Regions from separate parts of the Streptomyces sp. NPDC059534 genome, predicted to be linked through region 2. Evidence: riboswitches for the same ligand, from Rfam matches in the RefSeq annotation. Region 2 holds a riboswitch; the other holds the start of a gene.
The links. Region 2 has a riboswitch for cyclic di-AMP ahead of ACFVZH_RS27840 (M23 family metallopeptidase). Riboswitches for the same ligand answer to the same signal wherever they lie in the genome.
Positions count from the first base shown of each region.

Region 1: it holds a riboswitch for cyclic di-AMP, as region 2 does, so the genes downstream of both, ACFVZH_RS23175 (C40 family peptidase) here and ACFVZH_RS27840 (M23 family metallopeptidase) in region 2, are expected to answer to the same signal.

Region 1 covers NZ_JBHWAQ010000019.1:158,318-166,053, forward strand. Annotated here, with positions in the region: gene ACFVZH_RS23140 (class I SAM-dependent methyltransferase) at 1-370, opposite strand, end outside; gene ACFVZH_RS23145 (VOC family protein) at 381-725, opposite strand; gene bioD (dethiobiotin synthase) at 769-1,485, opposite strand; gene ACFVZH_RS23155 (adenosylmethionine--8-amino-7-oxononanoate transaminase) at 1,569-2,849, opposite strand; gene bioB (biotin synthase BioB) at 2,842-4,104, opposite strand; gene ACFVZH_RS23165 (8-amino-7-oxononanoate synthase) at 4,248-5,426, shown strand; gene ACFVZH_RS23170 (ATP-binding protein) at 5,592-6,029, shown strand; gene ACFVZH_RS23175 (C40 family peptidase) at 6,149-6,625, opposite strand; cyclic di-AMP (ydaO/yuaA leader) riboswitch at 6,629-6,835, opposite strand; gene ACFVZH_RS23180 (hypothetical protein) at 7,150-7,455, opposite strand; gene ACFVZH_RS23185 (ATP-dependent Clp protease proteolytic subunit) at 7,463-7,736, opposite strand, start outside.
Region 2 covers NZ_JBHWAQ010000026.1:63,396-71,131, reverse strand. Annotated here, with positions in the region: gene ACFVZH_RS27855 (GNAT family N-acetyltransferase) at 1-2,735, opposite strand, end outside; gene ACFVZH_RS27850 (HPr family phosphocarrier protein) at 2,911-3,192, shown strand; gene ACFVZH_RS27845 (GntR family transcriptional regulator) at 3,350-4,033, opposite strand; gene ACFVZH_RS27840 (M23 family metallopeptidase) at 4,234-5,004, opposite strand; cyclic di-AMP (ydaO/yuaA leader) riboswitch at 5,017-5,182, opposite strand; gene ACFVZH_RS27835 (M16 family metallopeptidase) at 5,382-6,749, opposite strand; gene ACFVZH_RS27830 (M16 family metallopeptidase) at 6,776-7,736, opposite strand, start outside.

The sequences.
Region 1 (7,736 bases), on a different contig from region 2:
CCGTGCACAGGACGAGCGAGGCGACGGCCGCGTCGAAGGAACCGTCCTCCGCCGGGAGCGCCTCCGCGGTGCCGGGCAGCACGGTCACCGGGACGGGGGCCCGCCGCGCGGCCTCCTCGGCGAGGCGCCGCAGACGGGGCTCGGGCTCGACGGCCACGACCTCGGTGACCCCGGCAGGGTAGTGCGCGAAGTTCAGTCCGTTCCCGGCCCCGATCTCGACGACCCGGCCGGCGAGGCCGGAGAGCAGCTCCTCGCGCAGGGCGCCGAGTCCGCCGCGTCCTTCGGCCGACACGCTCACGCGCGCGTAGAACCGGGCGAACAGGGGGTGATGGACGCGGGGTGCCCGGGTTCCGGGCCGTGGCGGGGTCACCGTACGCCCCTCACCCGGTCACGAAGCAGAACTCGTTGCCCTCCGGGTCCCGCATGACCTGGAAGGAGCCCTGCTCGTCGGTCACGAGCCCGCCGACCCTGACCGCGCCGGCCGCAAGCGCCTCCTCGGCCGCCCGGTCCGGGTCCGGGACCTCCAGGTCGAGATGGACCCGGTTCTTCACCGCCTTGCCCTCGGGCACGCGCTGGAAGGCGAGCCGGACGAACTCCGGCGGATCGACGTACGACCAGTCGTCACTCCGGTCGACCGGATCGCCCCCGAGGAGCCCGGCCCAGAACCGGACGAGGGCGGCCGGACCGGCACAGTCGAAGACGATCTCCTGAACGTGAGCGCGCATGGCCCCAGCCTACGGAGTCACCGTCGCCGGGGCCGTGCGGATTTCAGACCCCGACCGCGTCGGCGAACGCCGCCGCGTCCCAGGCGCCGCCGAGCGCCGGGGCCAGCCAACCGCCCGCCGCCGCCCGGAACTCCGCCGGAGCGAGCGATCCCGAGCCCTCCGGAACCGCTCCGAGCAGGGGCGCGTCCGCCGACAGCGGCAGGTCGGCGAGGTTGCAGCGCGCCGCGAGGTCGGGCGCGGCCGGCCAGCTGCCGACGACGACGCCGAGCTGGTCGATGCCGCGCGCCCGCAGTGCCTCGCCCGTCAGGGCGGCGGTGTTGAGGGTCCCGAGACCGGCCGGGACCACCACGAGGACCGGGGCGCCGAGGAGCGCGGCCACGTCGGCGAGCGTGCCGCCCTCCTCGTCGAAGCGGACGAGGAGCCCGCCGGCGCCCTCCACGAGCACCAGGTCGTGATCGGCGGCCAGCTTCCGGGCGGCGTCGGCGACCTCGCGGGGCCCGACCGGGGCCATCCCGGCCCGCAGGGCGGCCGTGCCCGGGGCCAGCGGCTCCGGGAAGCGGCCCAGTTCGGCCGAGGTCACGGCGCCGGAAAGCCGGACGACCTCGTCCGCGTCGCCCCGCTCGTCCGGCCCGACTCCCGTCTGCGCGGGTTTCAGGACGGCGACCGACCGCCCCGCGGCGGTGGCCACGGCGGCGACCGCCGCGGTGACGACGGTCTTGCCGATCTCCGTCCCCGTACCGCTGACGACGATGATTCCCACTGCTGCCCCGCTCCTTCCGTTCAACCCGTTCAACCCGTTCAACCCGTTCGGCCCGCGCGGGCGGTTCAACCCGTGCGGGCCGGTCAGCCCGCCGCCGCGGCCGCGAGGACCGCCGCGCAGATCCGGGCCAGGTCGTCGCCGCCGGTCACGTACGGCGGCATCGTGTAGATCAGGTCCCGGAACGGGCGCAGCCACACGCCCTCCCGGACCGCCGCGCGCGTCGCCGCCGCCATGTCGACCTCGTGGTCGAGCTGGACGACGCCGATCGCGCCGAGCACCCGTACCTCGCGCACGCCCGGCAGGTCGGCCGCCGGCGCGAGGCCCTCCCGCAGCCCGGTCTCGATCCGCTTGACCTCGACCTCCCAGTCCTGGGAGAGCAGCAGGTCGAGCGAGGCGAGGGCCACGGCCGAGGCGAGCGGGTTGCCCATGAAGGTCGGCCCGTGGGCCAGGATCGGCACCTCGCCCTGCGAGATCCCGTCGGCGACGCGGCCCGTGCAGAGCGTCGCCGCCATCGACAGGTAACCGCCGGTCAGCGCCTTGCCCACGCACATCACATCGGGGGAGACGCCCGCCTGATCGGCGGCGAACAGGCTGCCCGTGCGCCCGAACCCGGTCGCGATCTCGTCGAAGACGAGCAGCACGTCGTGCGCGTCGCACGCCTCGCGCAGCACCCGCAGGTAGGCCGGGTCGTGGAAACGCATCCCGCCCGCGCCCTGCACCACGGGCTCCACCACCACGGCGGCCAGCTCGTGCGCGTGGCGCCCGATCTCCGTCCGCAGCAGCTCGGCGTACGACTCCTCGTACGCGGTCGGCGGCGCGTCCACGAAGACCTGCCGCTGGAGCACCCCCGCCCACAGCTCGTGCATCCCGCCCTGGGGGTCGCAGACCGACATCGGCTGCCAGGTGTCCCCGTGGTACCCGCCGCGCCAGGTCAGCAGCCGCTGCTTCTCGGGACGGCCGAGGGAGCGCCAGTACTGCAGGCACATCTTGGCCGCCACCTCGACGGAGACGGAGCCCGAGTCGCTGAGGAAGACGTGCCGCAGCGGCTCGGGGGTGATCTCGACGAGCCGGGCGGCGAGCCGGACGGCGGGCTCGTGGGTGAGCCCGCCGAACATGACGTGGCTCATCCGGTCGAGCTGGCCGCGTACCGCCTCGTTGAGCACGGGATGGTTGTAGCCGTGGATCGCCGACCACCACGACGACATGCCGTCGACCAACTCGTCCTGACCCTCGGCGGGTTCGGCGAGCCGCAGACGCACACCGGACGCGGACGCGACGACCAGCGGTTCCGCGCGGCCCGGCATGGGGCCGTACGGGTGCCAGACGTGCGCCCGGTCCAGGGCGAGGAGTTCGTCGTTACGCATTCGGGGCCAGGTCGGTGCCGGCGCCCCGGCGGCGTACCGCCACGAGATCGGGCCGGGCGCCGTTCGGAGCGGTGTCCGCCTCGGCCGCGGGGGCCTCGGCCGGCTCCGCCGCGTGACCGCCGCAGGGGCCGCAGCCGCCACCGGCGTGCGAGCCGCAGCCCGCGCCCTCGGCGGACGTCTGCGTGCCGCAGCCGGTGCCCTCCGCCGAGCCGTGCGAGCCGCAGCCGCCGCCCGCCGCCGCGAGCGCGTCCGCGCGGTGTGCGGGCAGCGTGGTGGTCCCCGCGCCCTCCACCTCGAAGCCGGCATCCGCGATCATGTCCAGGTCGGCCTGGCCGGCCTGGCCCTCGCTGGTCAGGTAGTCGCCCAGGAAGATCGAGTTCGCGATGTTCAGCGCCAGCGGCTGCATCGAGCGCAGGTGCACCTCACGGCCGCCGGCGATCCGCACCTCGACGTCGGGGCAGACGAACCGGACCATCGCCAGGATCCGCAGACAGCGCTGCGGGGTCAGGTTCCACTCCTTGGCGAGCGGGGTCCCCTCGAAGGGGATGAGGAAGTTGACCGGAACCGAGTCCGAGTCCAGGTCGCGCAGCGCGTAGACGACGTCGACCAGGTCCTCGTCGGTCTCGCCCATGCCCGCGATCAGGCCGGAGCACGCCGACAGACCGGCGGCGTGCGCCTTCTGCACGGTGTCCACCCGGTCCGCGTACGTGTGGGTCTTGGTGATGCCCTCGTACGTCGCCTCGGACGTGTTCAGGTTGTGGTTGTACGCGTCGGCGCCGGCCTCCCGCAGCCGCTCCGCCTGGCCGTCCGAGAGCAGACCGAGGCAGGCGCACACCTCGACGCCCTCGTTCTGCTCCTTGATGGCCTCGATGGTCCTGCCGACCCGCTCGACGTCGCGGTCCGTCGGACCGCGGCCGCTCGCCACCAGGCAGACCCGCTTGGCCCCGCCCGCGACGCCCGCCGCGGCGGCCTGGGACGCCTCGTCCGGCTTCAGCCAGGTGTACTTGAGGATCTCGGCCTTCGAGCCGAGGCGCTGCGAGCAGTACGAGCAGTCCTCGGGACACAGCCCGGACTTCAGGTTGACCAGATAGTTGAGCTTCACCCGACGCCCGAACCACTGGCGGCGCACCTTGCCGGCCGCAGCCACCACATCGAGCAGTTCGTCGTCGGACGTCGCCAGCACGGCGAGCGCTTCTTCACGGGTCGGCAGCTCGCGCCGCAGCCCCTTCTCCACCAGCGTGTTCAGCAGGTCCATAACCTGAGATCCTTGCCTACCGCCCGCCCCCGGGCCAAGGAGGAACCGAACAAACGCCCCCGATTGGGGTGTGTGGATGACCACATCCCGACCTCGGCTCCCTCCGGCTAGTGTCTGTGCGCTGCCTACAAAAGGATCGCCGCATGCCACAGGCCGACGACGCACGGGCCGCGGGCCCGCGCCGTACCGCGTTCGACTGGACCGACGCCGAGGCGCGCCGCCGGGCGGAAGCCGGTCTCGTCCGGACGCTGCGGCCCCGGGCGGCCGAGTCGGACCTCCTCGACCTGGCGAGCAACGACTACCTGGGGCTCACCCGCCGCACGGAGGTCACCGAGGCGGCGGCCGAGGCCGCACGGCGCTGGGGCGCCGGTTCCACCGGCTCGCGGCTCGTCACGGGGACCACCCGGCTGCACACCCGCCTGGAGCGCGAGCTCGCCGACTTCTGCGGCTTCGAGGCCGCCCTCGTCTTCTCCTCCGGCTACACCGCCAACCTCGCCGCGCTCACCGCGCTGGGCGGCCGGGACTCCCTGATCGTCTCCGACGCCGCCAACCACGCGTCGATCGTCGACGGCTGCCGGCTGGCCCGCGCCGAGGCGGCCGTCGTCCCGCACGGCGACCCCGAGGCCGTACGCAAGACCCTGGACGCGCACCCCGGGCACCGGGCCCTGGTCGTCAGCGACTCCGTCTTCTCCGTCGACGGGGACAAGGCCCCGCTGTCCGAGCTCGCCACGGCCTGCCGTGCCCACGGTGCCGGCCTGGTGGTGGACGACGCCCACGGCTTCGGCGTGCTCGGCGACGGAGGCAGGGGAGCCGTCCACGAGGCCGGCCTCGCCGGCGACGAGGACGTCGTCGCCACCCTCACCCTCTCCAAGTCCCTGGGCAGCCAGGGCGGCGCCGTGCTCGGCCCCGCCCGAGTGATCGAGCACCTGGTGAACGCCGCCCGCACCTTCATCTTCGACACCGGGCTCGCCCCCGCCGCCGCGGGCGGCGCGCTCGCGAGCCTGCGGCTGATCGCCGCGGAACCGGGCCTCGCCGGACGGGCCCGTACCGTCGCGACCGTCCTGCACCGGCGGCTCACCGAGGCCGGCCTCACCGCGGCCCGGCCCGACGCGGCCGTCGTCTCGGTCCGGGCTCCCTCCCCGGAGGCGGCGCTTGCCTGGGCGGCGGACTGCCGCGAGCAGGGTCTGGTGGTCGGCTGCTTCCGGCCGCCCTCGGTGCCCGACGGCATCTCGCGGCTGCGGCTGACGGCCCGGGCCGACCTGACCGACGCACAGGTCGAGCGTGCGGTGGAGACGATCCTGCGGACGGCGCCCGTCGGCTGACGCGACGGCGGCCCAAGCGCGTGCGCGGGCCGCAGAGTTCACCGCTTCGGGCGACAGATGGGGACATATCTTGGTGGAACCCCGCCCGGGGCGGCACGATCGGTGGCACTCTGACGCGAAGTGCAATCCGGGGCGGTGTTCCCGGCGGGAAAGGGACTGCGTCGCATGGCAGATCACCAGGAAGCATCCGTCACGCTGCCGAGCGATCCCGCCTCGGTGCCCACGGCCCGGCGGTACGTCGCGGACGTCCTCACCGGCTGGGGCCTCGACGGCGCCGCGGACGCCGCCGACGCGATCCGCCTGATCGTCTCGGAGCTGGCCACCAACGCCGTCCTCCACACCTTCGGCCAGTCGCCGACGTTCACCGTCGACGTCCGTCTGGTCCGCGAGGAGGTGCTGCACATCGGCGTGACCGACAGCCATCCCCGCCGACCCCGCCGCCTCCCGGCGGCGGTCCAGCAGGACAACGGCCGCGGCCTGGTCATCATCCGCTCGCTCGCGGCGGAGGCCGGCGGCCGTTTCTCCGTCACCCCGACCGCGGAGGGCGGCAAGACGGTCTGGATCACCCTCCCGTGGACGGCGGCCCCGGTTCCGAGCTGCTAGGAGGTGTCCTGCCGGTCAGGCCGGATCGGGGAGCCCCAGGCTCTGTCCGGCGGAGGAGGGGGCGGCGCCACCCCACACCTCACTCCGGTCCGGGGGCCCGCGTCAGCGGGCGGGGGCCGTCATCGGACGCGGCCGTAGTAGACCTTGGACGACCAGATCCTGTCGAGCTTCACCCAGGAGCCCGTCTTGGGCGAGTGCCAGATCTTGCCGCCGCCGGCGTAGATGCCCACGTGGTAGACCCTCCCGCCGGAGTGGAAGAAGACCAGGTCCCCCTGTTGTCTGCTGGACGCGGAGATGTGCCGGGTCCTGTTGTACTGCTGCTGCGCGGTGCGGGGCAGCGACTTGCCCGCCTTCTTGTACGCGTAGAGCGTCAGACCGGAGCAGTCGAACCGGGTGGGGCCGGTGGCTCCGTACCGGTACGGCGATCCCTTCTTGGACGCGGCGACGCTCAGTGCCTGGTTCGCGTGTGTGGTCGCTGCCTGGGCCTCCGGCGCCGCTCCTGGTGCGAGCAGCGTGCCGCCGACGGCGGCGAGGGTGAGAGCCGAGACGGCTCCGGCCCGGGACAGCAGGGACGGGACGTGCATCTGCGCAGTCATGCGCAACCCTTCGTCAGCCGCCTGCGAAGGATGACCTGTCGGGTTCGGGCTGGCGAAGATGCCCGGCCGCGGCTGCGGCTTCACCCCAAGGAACGGCCTCGCTGCCGGAACAGCGCGTACGCCCCGTAAAAATCGGGTCCTCCACTCCTGCCGATCCAATCCTGTCGACCAGACGTCCGGGACAGCGGCAGGACTCGGCGTCCGCCCGGACCGCCCCGCCGTGGTGGCGGGGGCTTGTCGTCGTCAGGGATCTTGACTCACGACATGGGCGAAAACCGAGTTGAAACGGCGATATGTGAGGCTCCTCACGACTGATCCATTCAGGTGGACAGGCAGCCTTTGTGATCTTTGGAGGTTTGGCCGACGAGCCCCGTACCAGCGGCGGAACGTCCGATTCCGCCAAATGCGTACACCTGTTGTGCAACTCACCCGCTGCAAATATCGACTCGTCGACTACGCCGAACGAGCTATGGATTCTGCGGCGCGCGTCGGCCGTCCGGCCCTCGACACGACACGCCGGAATGTCAACTCGCCCGAGTGTGGGGGACGGTGACCCGGTCCGCCCGGCGCTCGCCGTCCAACACCCGCAGGGCGCGCGCCAATGTGTCCGCGTGCACCTCGCTCTCGCCCCGCATATGCATGAGCGTCAGGGCCGCGCGCAACGCCTCCGCGCGCCCGACCAGGGCTTGCGCCGCCCGCAAGGCCCCATAGGTATGCGATCCCCTGGATGGATTGATCTTCCCCAGGAGGTCCACGACTTCGAGGTAGGCGTCGATGAACTCGCCCTCGGCCCCCGTCAGGGCGGGCAGCGGCGGCAGCTCGGGGACCACGGCCGCCTCACCGTGCCGCGCCGCCGGCGGAGGCCCGCCGGCTGGTGACGACGTGGTCGGCCAGGCCGTACGCGACCGCCGCCGGGGCGTCCAGCACCGTGAGGCGGTCGAGGGCGGCGTCGATCCGCTCCCGGCTCTGTCCGGTGTGCTCGGTGAGCAGCCCGGCCACCATGGCGCGCTGCCGGAGCAGTTCGCGCGCGTGCACCTCCAGGTCGCTCGGCTGTCCCCGCATCGGCTCGTCGAGGGTGGGCTGTTCGAGGGTGACCCGGGCGCCGGGGAGG
Region 2 (7,736 bases):
AAGGAGAGGACGGCGCCGACGGCCGGGTCGATGGCGGAGCGGACGACGGTGTCGACGCCCCGGGGCACCATCGCCTGGACGACCGGCTGGAGCTCCTCCGGCTTGCCGAGGACCTCGGTCAGTTCGGCGTACGCGGTGCGGAGCTGCTCCTCCGAGGCCAGGTCGAGGCGGACGCCGCCGAGGTCCGGGCGGTGGCGCAGATGCGGTGCGGTCGTCTTCAGCGCGACGGGGTAGCCGAGGCGGGCGGCGGCCGCGACGGCGGTGTCGGGGGTGGGCGCCGGCAGGGTCGGCAGGACGGCGATCCCGTACCGCGCGAGCAGTTCCCCGGCCTCGTCCGTGCCGAGGGTCACACCGCGGGTGTCCGCGTCGTCGCCGTCCTTCTCGCCGAGCACGCGCGCGATGAGCGCGGCGGCCCCCGCCTCGTCGATGTCCTCGTACTCCGGCACCCGTCCCGGTTCGGCCGCCTGCCGCCGCCACTGCCCGTACCGCACGGCCTCGGCCAGCGCCCGCACGGCCCGCTCGGCGGCGGGGTAGGCGGGGATGGTGGCGGGCGCGGGAGCCTCGCCGCCGGCGGCGAGGGCTTCGGCGGCCTCGGGTGCGGGATCCGCGTGAGGGGCGTCGGTGCGGGGTGGCGAGGCGGTCGGCGGTTCCGCGGACGCCGTCGGAGTCGGGGACGCCGTGAGGGTCGGGGGCGCCGTGGCCGCCGGGGGCGTCGTGGGGGGCGGGCCGTCGGTGCCCTGCGGTGCCGTGGCCGGGTCCGGCCGGCGGCCGGCGGCGGGCCGCGGTGCGGCCGTGGTGCCGGCGCGGCCCGTCGGGACCGGCCGGGTGCTCGTCGCGACGGCCAGGGCCTCGGCGAGGCCGCCCATCTCGACGTGGACGACGACGACGGGCTTGGTGGGCGCGGGCGCGGAGGCGACGGCCTCGCGGAGGGCTGCGGCGAGGACCTCTCCGTCGCCGAACTCGGTGGCGCCGTTCTCGCCGACCCAGGGGATCGCGGTGACGACCACCGCGTCGGACGTCTCGTCCGCCAGCGCCGCCGCCAGGGCGTCCCGGAAGTCCGCCGGTTCCGCCGCCGTCGTCAGGTCGAGCGGCCGGAGCGGACGCAGCCCCTCCGTCAGACAGGCGTCGTACGTGAGGAGGCCGAGCGACTCGGAGTTGCCGAGGATCGCGACGCGGGGTCCGGCGGGCAGCGGCTGGGCGGCGAGGAGGAGTCCGGCGTCGACGAGTTCGGTGACGGTGTCGACGCGGATCACGCCGGCCTGCCGGAGCAGCGCGGAGACCGTGGCGTGCGGGATGCGGGTGACCGGCACCCGGTGGCCGGGCGGGGCGCTGCCGCTGTGCCGGGCGCCCTTGACGACGACGACCGGCTTGACGGCGGCGGTCCGGCGGGCGAGCCGGGTGAACTTGCGGGGGTTGCCGATCGACTCCAGGTAGAGGAGGACGACGTCGGTGCCGGGGTCGTCGTACCAGTGCTGGAGGAAGTCGTTGCCGGAGACGTCGGCGCGGTTGCCGGCCGAGATGAAGGAGGAGAGGCCCGCGCCCCGCCGGTGGAGCCCGGCGAGGAGGGCGATGCCGATGGCGCCGGACTGGGTGAAGAGCCCGATGCGGCCGGCGGCCGGCATCTGCGGGGCGAGGGAGGCGTTGAGCCGGACGTCGGCGGTGGTGTTGATGATGCCGAAGGCGTTCGGGCCGATGATCCGCATTCCGTACGAGCGGGCCTGCCGGACGAGCCGGCGCTGCCGTTCCCGGCCCTCGGCCCCGCTCTCCGCGTATCCGGCGGAGAGCACGACGATGCCCCGGACGCCGTGCTCGCCGCAGTCGGCGACGGCTTCCGGGACGCGTTCGGCGGGGACGGCGACGATCGCCAGGTCCACCGGTTCCCCGATGGCGCCGACGGACGGGTGGGCGGGGACGCCGTCGAACTCCGCCGCCTCGCCGCCGAGCGCGGCGTTCACCGCGTACACGCGTCCGGTGAAGCCGGCCCCGATCAGGTTGCGGAGCACGGTCCGGCCGACGCCGCCGGGTGCGCGTCCGGCGCCGACCACGGCGACGGAGCGCGGGGTGAGGAGCCGCTGCACGGAGCGCGCCTCGGCGCGCTGCTCCCGCGCGCGCTGGACGGCGAGGGAGCGGTCGGTGGGTTCGAGGTCGAGGTGGAGCCGTACGGAGCCGTCCTCGAAGCTGCGCTTCTGGGTGTAGCCGGCGTCCGTGAACACCTTGATCATCTTGTTGTTGGCGGGGAGCACCTCCGCGGCGAAGCGCCGGATGTCCCGCTCGCGCGCCACGGCCGCGATGTGTTCGAGGAGGGCGGAGGCGACGCCCCGGCCCTGGTGGGCGTCCTGGACGAGGAAGGCGACCTCGGCCTCGTCGGCCGGCGAGGAGGCGGGCAGCCCCCGGGCGTCGATGCGGTCGTAGCGGACGGTGGCGATGAACTCGCCGCCCACGGTCGCCGCGAGTCCCACCCGGTCCACGAAGTCGTGGTGGGTGAAGCGGTGGACGTCCTTGGCCGAGAGGCGCGGGTAGGGGGCGAAGAAGCGGTAGTACTTCGACTCGTCCGAAACCTGCTCGTAGAAGCTTACGAGCCGGTCGGCGTCGTCCGCGGTGATGGGCCTGATGCGCGCGGTGCCGCCGTCGCGGAGGACCACGTCCGCTTCCCAGTGGTCGGGGTAGGCGTGCTCCGGTGGTGCCGGCGGGGCCGGTCGATCCGCCGCTTCCGACTGCTCCGACGCGCTCTGCATGGGGTCAGCCTACGGCCGCGACACGACCGTGGCATCGCTCGCGCGGCGGGTGCGCGCCGTGCAAGGTAGGGAGGGCCGAAGGGCGGTCCGATCCGGGCCGAAGGTCGGCGCGAGCACCACGCAGCACATGAGAGACTGGTCTAGACAACCCGCTTGAGACTTGAAGGGCAACACCATGGCTGAGCGCCGCGTCAACGTCGGCTGGGCCGAGGGCCTGCACGCCCGCCCCGCGTCCATCTTCGTCCGTGCCGCCACGGCTTCCGGCGTTCCGGTGACGATCGCCAAGACCGACGGCTCCCCGGTGAACGCCGCGTCCATGCTCGCGGTGCTCGGTCTGGGCGCGCAGGGCGGCGAGGAGATCGTCCTGGCCTCCGACGCCGACGGTGCCGAGGTCGCCCTGGACCGTCTCGCGAAGCTGGTCGCCGAGGGCCTGGACGAGCTCCCCGAGACCGTCTGATCCACGCCCGTACGGATTCCGATCGGATTCCGCACACCGAAAAGCCGTGACTGCCCAAATCGAGGCGGTCACGGCTTTCGCATTTCCGCGAAAGCCTGTTTCCGGGCAGCACGAACAGCGTCCGCCGAATTCCTCTTCTTTGTATACGGCGGCCGCGTTAATTCCGGACGCTCGCCGTGTTGACGACATGTTGCGAAACCCTCACACGGCCGCGCTCCGATGTTTTGAGCCGGTGCAGCGGCAGCGTGCGCTCCGCGTGCAGCGCGGTCAGCCCCCTGGCCCGCTCGGCGTCACCGCGCGCCACCGCGTCCACGATCGCGCCGTGCTCGGCCCAGACCTCCACCGGCTGGGCGGGCTGGTCCACCGTGTACATCCACGCGATCTTGTGGCGCAGCTGGGTGAGCAGCGCCGTCAGGGCCGGGCTGCCGGAAGCCTGCGCGAGCGTCTCGTGGAACCAGCCGCCCAGCGAGCGCAGATCCTCGCCCTGGCCCCGCCGGGCGCGCTCCTGCCCCAGCCTGACTAGGCCGCGCAGCACCTTGAGGTGGGCGTCGGTGCGCCGTTGCGCGGCCCGGGCGGCCCCCAGCGGTTCCAGCAGCGACCGCATGTCGAGGAGGTCGGCCGCCTCCTGCTCCGTGGGCTCGGCGACATGCGCGCCCGCGTGCCGGCGGGTGACGACGAAGCCCTCGGACTCCAGGGTGCGCAGGGCCTCACGGACCGGGACGCGGGAGACCCCGTACCGGCGGGCGAGCTGTTCCTCGGTCAGCCGGCTGCCCCGCTCGTAGACACCGGAGACGATGTCGTCCCGGATCGCCGTGCATACCGAGTGCGCGGGAATGCGCATGTCCGACCTCCGCCTTGGTCCGCGCGAGACAATTCGAGCGGCGCCTGTTCTGCGCCTGATCTTCGACTCTATTGCAGCGCGCCGGAATTTCCGATGCCCCAGGGAAATCCATGATGTTACTCGGCCGCCGGCGGGTCAGCGAAAAGCCCCGGCTCAGTACGAGCCGGGGCTTTTGCGACGCGAGGTGCGGCGGGCTGCGGTCAGACCGCGACGCCGCGGGCGCGGAGGTACGCGACCGGGTTGATGTCGGAGCCGTACTCCGCGGTGGTGCGCGCCTCGAAGTGGAGGTGCGGGCCGGTGGAGTTGCCGGACGAGCCGGAGACGCCGATCTGCTCGCCGGGCTCGACGGTCTGGCCGACGTGGACCCCGATGGAGGAGAGGTGCCCGTACTGGGTGAACGTGCCGTCGTTCATCCGGATGACGATGTTGCTGCCGTACGCGCCGCCCCAGCCAGCCTCGACGACGGTGCCGGAGCCGACGGAGACGACCTGGGTGCCGTAGGCGGCGTGGAAGTCGACGCCCGAGTGGCTGCCGGAGGACCAGAGCGACCCGCCGGTCTTGTACCCGGTGGAGACGTACGAGCCGGCGACGGGGAGCTGGAAGGAGTTCAGGCGGCGGCGCTCGGCCTCGCGGGCGGCGCGCTCCCGCTCCAGTCGGATCTCCTTGGCGCGGGCCTCGGCCTTGCGCTTCGCCTCGGCCTGGGCCTTCGCCTTGGCGACGGCCTCGAACGCCTCCCGCTCCTGGGCGGCGGCCTGCGCGTTGAGCCGGTCCGCGAGGGAGTCCTCGGTGATCACCTGGGTGAGGCCGGTGTCCTCGGCGGAGCGGTTGTCCGTGTCGGCGGCGAGCGCCGGGGAAGCGAGGGTTCCGATGACGCCGGTGGTGGCGAGGGTCGCGACGCCGGCGATGCCCACGCCGCGGCGCGCCATCCGGCTCGGAGCACGATGCTTCCCGGTGGCACGGGTGAACGCCATGTAGAGGCTGGTCCTTTCCTTCCTTCTCGCCTACCGGGTTAGCTGACGGGTTCGGAGCAGGAAGGTCTCCTACGGGCCCCTCCGTACGAGACGAAGGCGTCCGATTCACCCCAGGGACTTCATATGGGTCCCCGGCTCCCCAGGCTCGCGCCTGACGGGGACTCGGCGATGACTGTCCGATGCCGCGGCTGCGGCACGTGCAACTGACGAACAGCCGCACCGACGCTATGCGGATCGTCTTTCAATCACCAACCAGACACGCTTTTTGTAAGACATGCCACAGGGCATACGCCAACCTTTACCCTCAATACGGACAAAGGGGAGGATCCCGGCGAACACACCGCCGGGGTCCTCCCGTTGCCACGTCGGGGCCGGAATCAGCCGGTCACGACGGTCACTTCACCGATGCCGAGCGCCCGCACCGGCTCCGCGATCTGCGCCGCGTCACCCACGAGCACCGTGACGAGCCGGTCCACGGGGAAGGCGCTGACCACGGCAGCGGTCGCCTCCACCGTGCCGGTCTCGGCGAGACGCGCGTACAACTGCGCCTGGAAGTCGTCCGGAAGGTGCTGCTCGACCTGGTCGGCGAGCGTCCCGGCGACGGAGGCGGCCGTCTCGTACTTGAGCGGCGCGACCCCCACCAGGTTCTGCACGGCGGTCTCGCGCTCGGCGTCCGTGAGCCCCTCGGCGGCGAGGGTGCGCAGCACCTGCCACAGGTCCTCGAGCGCCGGACCGGTGTTGGGGGTGTCGATGGAGCCGCTGATGGCGAGCATCGCGGCGCCGTTCCCCCCGGCGTCCGAGCGGAGGACCTGGCCGAAGGCCCGCACACCGTACGTGTAGCCCTTCTCCTCGCGCAGGACCCGGTCGAGCCGCGAGGTGAGGGTGCCGCCGAGGCAGTACGTGCCGAGGACCTGGGCCGGCCAGACGACGTCGTGCCGGTCGGGACCGACCCGGCCGATGAGCAGCTGGGTCTGGACGGCGCCGGGACGGTCCACGATGACGACCCGTCCGGTGTCGTCGGCGGTGATCGACGGCATGGGGAGCGGCTCGGCCGGCTCACCGGTCCAGGCGCCCAGCGTGTCCGCGAGGACCTTGTCGAGGTCGACCCCGGTCAGGTCGCCGACGACCACGGCGGTGGCGGTGCCGGGCCGGACGTACGCCTCGTAGAAGGCGCGGACGGCGGCCGCGTCGATCGCGGCGACGGTCTCCTCGGTTCCCTGGCGCGGCCGGGACATCCGGGACTCGGCCGGGAAGAGCTCCTTGGAGAGCTGCTTGGCGGCGCGGCGGCTCGGGTTGGCCGTCTCGTGCGGGATCTCGTCGAGACGGTTGCGCACCAGGCGCTCGATCTCGGTGTCCAGGAACGCCGGCGCGATCAGCGCCTCGGAGAGCAGCCCGAGCGCCTTGGGCAGCCGGGAGACGGGAACCTCCAGGGAGACCCGTACGCCCGGGTGGTCGGCGTGCGCGTCGAGCGTGGCGCCGCACCGCTCCAGCTCGGCCGCGAACTCCTCGGCGCTGCGCCGGTCCGTGCCCTCCGAGAGCGCGCGGGCCATGATGGTGGCGACGCCGTCGAGCCCGGCGGGCTCGGCGTCCAGCGGGGCCGGCAGGAAGATCTCCACGGCCACGACCTGCTGGCCGGGGCGGTGACTGGTCAGCAGCGTCAGTCCGTTGTCCAGCTTCCCCCGGTCCGGGGCGGGGAACGCCCAGGGCCTGGCGACCCCCGGCTCCGGCTGCGGGTGGAAGTCCATGCTCGTCAAAGACGCGGCAGCGTCGGTCACTGGTCCGCCCCCTCTTCCTCGTCGCTGTCGCTCTCGTCGGCGGTCACCGGCTCGTAGACCAGCACCGCGCGGTTGTCGGGACGCAGCCGGGCCGCGGCGACCGCCTGCACCTCCTCGGCCGTGACGGCCAGGACCCGGTCCACGGCCGTCAGGGCCAGCTGCGGGTCGCCGAACAGCACGGCGAACCGGCACAGTTCGTCGGCACGGCCCGCGACGGTGCCGAGCCGGTCCAGCCACTCGCGCTCCAACTGGGCCTGCGCGCGCTCCATCTCCTCGGACGTGGGGCCCTCCGCGGCGAACCGGGCGAGCTCCTCGTCGACGGCCGCCTCGATCTGCGGGACCTCGACGCCACCGGAGGTCTTCACGTCCAGCCAGCCGAGCGAGGGCGCGCCGGCCAGCCGCAGCAGGCCGAAGCCGGCCGCCACGGCCGTGCGGTCGCGGCGGACCAGCCGGTTGTGCAGGCGGGAGGACTCGCCACCGCCCAGGACCGTCAGGGCCAGGTCGGCGGCGTCGCACTTGCGCGTGCCGTCGTGCGGCAGCCGGTAGGCGGCCATCAGCGCCCGGGCCGGTACCTCCTCCTCGACGACCTCGCGCAGCTGCTCGCCGATGACCTCCGGAAGGGAGCCGTCGCGCGGGGGCCGCTTGCCGTCGTGCTGGGGGATGGAGCCGAAGTACTTCTCGATCCAGGCGAGGGTCTGCACCGGGTCGATGTCACCCACGACGGACAGCACCGCGTTGTTCGGCGCGTAGTACGTGCGGAAGAAGTTCCGCGCGTCCTCCAGCGTCGCCGCGTCCAGGTCGGCCATGGAGCCGATCGGCGTGTGGTGGTACGGGTGGCCCGCCGGGTAGGCCAGCGCGGTGAGCTTCTCGAAGGCCGTGCCGTACGGCACGTTGTCGTACCGCTGGCGGCGCTCGTTCTTGACGACGTCCCGCTGGTTCTCCATGGACTCGTCGTCC